Mucilaginibacter paludis DSM 18603: one gene and its partner. Each later gene encodes a partner of the first gene's protein in a complex. Links are inferred from orthologs where the notes say so. Each region holds a gene or a part of one and is shown in the gene's direction. Other genes may lie near its edges.

The links.
Region 2: the proteins of MUCPA_RS28710 (region 1) and MUCPA_RS10990 are in contact, whole or in part, in a solved structure (PDB 8RP0), measured with the Escherichia coli proteins. The link is inferred for Mucilaginibacter paludis DSM 18603 from one-to-one orthologs.

The regions. Positions count from the first base shown.
Region 1 is NZ_CM001403.1:6,788,598-6,791,486, forward strand. The notes cover bases 1-2,833. They hold MUCPA_RS28710 (anthranilate synthase component I family protein), read left to right. Parts: upstream 1-690; coding sequence 691-1,977; downstream 1,978-2,833. Other genes in these bases: MUCPA_RS28705 (adenylosuccinate synthase), read left to right, coding at 1-550; MUCPA_RS28715 (hypothetical protein), read left to right, coding at 1,974-2,480. UniProt on the Escherichia coli protein: Part of a heterodimeric complex that catalyzes the two-step biosynthesis of 4-amino-4-deoxychorismate (ADC), a precursor of p-aminobenzoate (PABA) and tetrahydrofolate.
Region 2 is NZ_CM001403.1:2,632,592-2,635,440, reverse strand. What follows is about bases 19-2,811. They hold MUCPA_RS10990 (anthranilate synthase component II), read left to right. Parts: upstream 19-1,005; coding sequence 1,006-1,617; downstream 1,618-2,811. Other genes in these bases: hflX (GTPase HflX), read left to right, coding at 2,753-2,811; trpC (indole-3-glycerol phosphate synthase TrpC), read left to right, coding at 1,696-2,478; MUCPA_RS10995 (anthranilate synthase component I family protein), read left to right, coding at 19-997. Outside these bases: more of MUCPA_RS10995, read left to right, coding at 1-18; more of hflX, read left to right, coding at 2,812-2,849. UniProt on the Escherichia coli protein: Part of a heterodimeric complex that catalyzes the two-step biosynthesis of 4-amino-4-deoxychorismate (ADC), a precursor of p-aminobenzoate (PABA) and tetrahydrofolate.

The DNA.
Region 1 (2,889 bases):
TACCACCACCGCTGGCGCCTGTACCGGTTTAGGTATTGCACCGCAACAAATTGGCGAGGTTATAGGTATATTTAAAGCTTACTGCACGCGTGTAGGCGGCGGCCCCTTCCCTACCGAGTTAGATAACGAAATGGGCGAAGAACTGCGCCAGATAGGCCACGAGTTTGGCGCCACAACAGGCAGGCCACGCCGTACCGGATGGATAGATCTTCCTGCACTAAAATACGCCATTATGCTGAACGGTGTAACCCAAATGGTGATGACCAAGGCCGATGTATTAAGCGGTTTTGATAAAATTTACGCCTGCACCCACTACAATTATCAGGGCGAAACGATAGACTATATGCCTTATGATATTTGCACCGTACACCCTGAACCTGTATTCAAGGAAATTGATGGTTGGCACGAGGATATCACCGGTATTACCGAGCTGGGCCAGATCCCTCAAAAACTAAAAGATTATATCGACTTTTTAGAAAAAGAGCTGGAAGTGCCAATTCAGTATCTATCTGTAGGGCCAGACAGAAAACAGACTTTGATTTTACATTAATATCCGCTTGGCCATCTCATCCCCGTAAAGGGAAAAAATACTCCGCTGACGATAAAAATTTGCCGGGTATGAAGATGAAACACAGTGATGATTAAAATAACCTGATAAAGGCCGAGCATATCGGCCTTTTATTTTTAATAATGAATTTATCCGGGCATACAATTGATCTGAAACAATTTAAGCAGAAAGCCTTGCAATGGGCCAATACTTTTGATGTTGCCACCTGCCTTAGCTCCAACCACTTAGGCGGCGCTTATTCCAAATTTGAAACGCTGATTGCCGTGGGCGTTCAGCATCAACTGGTATGCCAAAGCGGCGAGGCTTTTCATCAGTTAGATCTGTTCAGAAAGCAACATCCCGGCTGGGTGCTGGGCTACCTGGGCTATGATCTTAAAAACGAAACAGAACAGGTATCCTCCCGCAATCCGGATCATCTTCAGTTCCCGGATATTTATTTTTTTGTTCCGCAACATGTCATCATCATTAAAAATAACGAGGTTGAATTAATTTCTGCCGATAGCGAACAAGTGCTATTACAAATTGAGCAGCAAGAGCTTGAGCAAACAGCTCCGGTAGCCGCGATGCATCTGCTGTCCCGTTTTAGCCGCGCCGAATACATCCAAACCGTTAACACCATACAGCAGCACATCAGCCGGGGCGATATTTACGAAACCAATTTTTGCCAGGAGTTTTATGCCGAAAACGTTCTGATCGACCCTTTGTCAGTTTACAACCATCTTACCAGGATCTCGCCCTCCCCTTTTGGCTGTTATTTTAAGCTGAACGATCAATATATCCTATCGGCATCGCCCGAGCGTTTTCTGGCTAAGCGGGATAAGCAGTTAATATCGCAGCCCATTAAAGGCACAGCTAAAAGAAGCGCCAATAAAGCCGAAGACGAGGCATTAAAACAAAGCCTGAAAGAGCACCCTAAAGAGCAGCAGGAAAACGTAATGATAGTTGACCTGGTGCGCAACGACCTGACGCGCTCTGCTAAGCCCGGAACAGTTAAGGTGGAAGAGCTATTCGGTATTTACAGCTTTGAGCAGGTGCACCAGATGATATCGACAATTGTTTGTGAAAAAGACGAAAACTTATCGGATGCGGAGGTAATCCGCAACACCTTCCCGATGGGCAGCATGACGGGGGCACCCAAAGTAAGCGCCATGAAGCTAATGGACCAGTATGAGCGCAGCAAACGCGGGGTTTATTCGGGCGCTGTAGGTTATTTTGCCCCCGATGGCGATTTTGATTTTAATGTGGTGATCCGCACTATTTTGTATAACATTGGCAATCAATATCTGTCTTTCCAGGTAGGCAGCGCCATCACCCATGATGCCGATGCAGAAAAGGAGTACGAAGAATGCCTTTTAAAAGCCAAAGCGATATTAGAGGTGCTGGGGCAACATAAAAACGAAAAACAATGAAACCACTTTTGCTGATTATAGCATTCCTGCTTATTAAAACCACCGGTTATGCGCAGGATAATAATTTACCGACCCGCGATGCTTTTAAGCTAACGTTAGCCGTTAATGATACCAATTTTTATGCGGTTGATATTAAGCAATCGGCCTATGTATTGCCCGATAATACCGTCCAGATGTATCCGGGAGAAAAAATATACCTGGAAGCCGACTTCGTTAATCATGAGTTAAAGGCTGTAAAGAGCGTAAAATCGATCGTAAATCCTGAAAAAACAATCACCATTAGTTTTGATCAGCACAAGGAAGGAAAAAAGCACCAGCAAATGGTATTGAAAGTGATCAACCCCTTCGGTACCAAACTGAAATATCAGGCCAGTATCTTCCTGATGAAACAATACAAATGGGTTAAAACGGACGTATTACCTGTTGAGGCCAAACTTGCTGCATTTGAAACCTGGCCCGATGTTATTGTAACCATCGCTCTATCAGGCTGGCAACTTGAATAACGCTACCCCCAAAATGTTTGAGTGTATTGCGTGGATGGGGTAAAGGTTTCTCACTCATAGGTTTAATTTGTGCCATTGATAGTGACAAATCAAAAACACCTCGTATAGGGGCCATACGGTGCTTCGACAGGCTTATAATCACGTATCGTTAAGTTGTTGATTATCAAAACGTCTATTTTGGCTCTTATAATCAGTATTCTTAATTTATAACATCGGCACGCTCAATCGCCGCGTGAAGGGCTGTTACTTTTGTCTTGACACAAAAGTAACCAAAAAGTCAAGACTGCCCGATCCTTCCGCCCACAGGCCAGCTCCCGGCCCGGCGTGCAGTCAGGCCTTTGCGCACTTTTCCTGTCTGCGCAAAATAGCCTACAGGTTTCAAATGTCATCCCTGTTTTTTCCGGACTGA
Region 2 (2,849 bases), 4.2 Mb from region 1 along the record:
TATCGCGATAGATCATTTTAAAAATGAGCTTTATATATTCCATAACCAATACGGCGCTGGCAATGCTGCAGGCAGCCTGCAGAAAGTAGAATACCTGATTAAAAACAAAAACTTCCCCGAGTATCATTTTGAAGTTAATGGCGATGAACAGTCTAATTTAACCAATGACGAGTTTAAAGCGATGGTGGAGAAAATGAAGACACATATTTACCGGGGAGATGTTTTCCAAATCGTGCCCTCAAGAGCTTTCTCTAAATCATTTTTAGGCGATGAGTTTAACGTGTACCGCGCGTTACGTTCCATTAACCCTTCGCCCTACCTGTTTTATTTTGACTATGGTAATTTCCGCATCTTCGGCTCATCGCCCGAGGCGCAGATCACCATCAAAAATCGTACGGCCAGTATTTTCCCTATTGCCGGTACCATTAAACGCACAGGTAACGATGAAAGCGATATTGAGGAAGCACGCCGCCTTGAGAATGATCCTAAAGAGTCTGCCGAGCATGTGATGCTGGTTGACCTGGCCCGTAACGATTTGAGCCGCCATTGTGAGCATGTAGAAGTAAAGGCGTTTAAGGAGGTTCAATATTATTCGCATTTAATTCACCTCGTATCTCATGTGAGCGGGAAATTAAAGGCAGGGGTTTCATCATTTAAAATTGTGGCTGATACCTTCCCGGCCGGAACATTGAGCGGAGCCCCCAAGTATCGCGCTATGGAGATTATTGACGAGAACGAAAAAACCAAGCGTAGTTTTTATAGCGGAGCTATAGGGTATTTGGGTTTCAATGGCGATTTTAACCATGCCATCATGATCCGCTCCTTTTTAAGTAAAAATAACGTTCTGCATTACCAGGCCGGCGCCGGCATCGTAGCCGACTCTATTGCCGAAAATGAATTGCAGGAGGTAAATAACAAAATTGCGGCCCTGAGAAAAGCTATCGATCTGGCCCAAACCATTAACGCACCCACTGCTCAGGAAGAAGTGCTTAACTAAACAGAATAATGAAAACCAAGATATTAATTATAGACAATTACGATTCGTTCACCTATAACCTGGTGCATTTGGTTAACGAGCTTGGCCTGGAATGCGAAGTGTGGAGGAACGATCAATTTGACCTGGCTGATGTTGATCAATTTGATAAGATCATCCTGTCGCCCGGGCCTGGTATCCCATCCGAAGCGGGTTTGCTGCTCCAGGTGATTGAGCAATACGCGCCAACCAAAAGCATTTTTGGCGTTTGCCTGGGCCAACAAGCCATTGCCGAAGTTTTTGGCGGAACATTATACAACCTCAGTAGGCCAATGCACGGTATTGCAACGCCTATTAAAGTTACCGGTAACAACGAAGTGCTTTTTAATGGTTTGCCCAACGAATTTAAAGTAGGCCGTTACCACTCGTGGGTAGTAGCCAACGAAGGCTTGCCCAGTGAGCTGGAAGTTACTGCTATTGACGAACGAGACGGCTCTATTATGGCTCTGAGACACAAAACCTACGACGTACGCGGCGTGCAGTTTCACCCCGAATCTGTGTTGACAGAATATGGAAAAGAAATGATGGGAAACTGGTTAGCCCCCCGGCCCCCTGAAGGGGGAGTTGCTGATCATAATGGATGACTAATTAAATAAACATTTGTAAAACTCAGCTCTTCAAAAGCTCCCCCTTCAGGGGGCTGGGGGGCTCACTTGGTTGCCATGAACATACTTGATAAAATAGTAGTCAATAAAAAAAAGGAAGTAGCAGCGGCTAAAAAGAAAACTTCGTATGCCAGGCTGGAAGAGTCGGATATGTTTCATCGCGAAACGTATTCGTTCCGGGATTTTTTGCTTGATCCTTCGCGCACAGGCATAATCGCTGAATTTAAGCGCCGGTCGCCCTCTAAAGGTATTATCAATGATAAGGTAAAAGTGCAGGATGTAACTACCGGTTATGCCGCTGCGGGAGCATCGGCGCTGTCTGTTTTAACGGATAAGGATTTTTTTATGGGCAAAAAGATCGATCTGATTAAAGCCCGGAGAGTAAACCCAATCCCCATTCTCCGCAAGGACTTCATGATCGATGAGTACCAGATTGTAGAGGCTAAATCGCTTGGCGCGGATATTATTTTGCTGATAGCCGCTATCCTCAGTCCAGATGAGATCAAACAAATGTCGGCGCTGGCCAAAAGTTTGGGCCTTAATGTGTTGCTCGAAGTACACAACCTGGAAGAACTGCAACGCAGTATTGCGCCAGACTTAACCGCCATCGGAGTAAATAACCGCAACCTTGCCGATTTTACAGTTTCGGTAGAAACATCGTTCCAGTTGTTTGAGCACATCCCGCAGGAGTTCCTTAAAATATCCGAAAGTGCCATCAGCAATACCGATACTATAAAGCAGTTAAAAGCGGCCGGCTTTAATGGCTTCTTAATTGGTGAAAATTTTATGAAGGAAGCCGATCCTGGTGCTGCGATGAAGGAGTTTGTTAAAGGGTTATGAGAAGATATATACATGCCAATTTGTCGACATTGGTCGGGTATTAACGGTGCCCGTCTTCAGTGTAATCGGTGAGCCTTTACATCGAACGTTTCATTTAACAATGTCGAATAGCCTTCGGCTAATAGGTTTCCGTTGCTGTTTTTAACATCCATGCTGTTGTGTTTTTGGCGGGCAAAAGCACAGTTATCAGGCTTAATTATTGCATGTTTAAAACAATTGTATAGCCATACGCTGTTAATCAAATTGCGTACTTTTGTAAATTGATAATGATTGAATGAAGCAAAAATTTTATGATACTGCTGTGAAGCAGGAGAAAGCTATCCTTGTAGGCGTAATTACACCCAACGAAACTGCTGAGCAAGGAAAGGAAT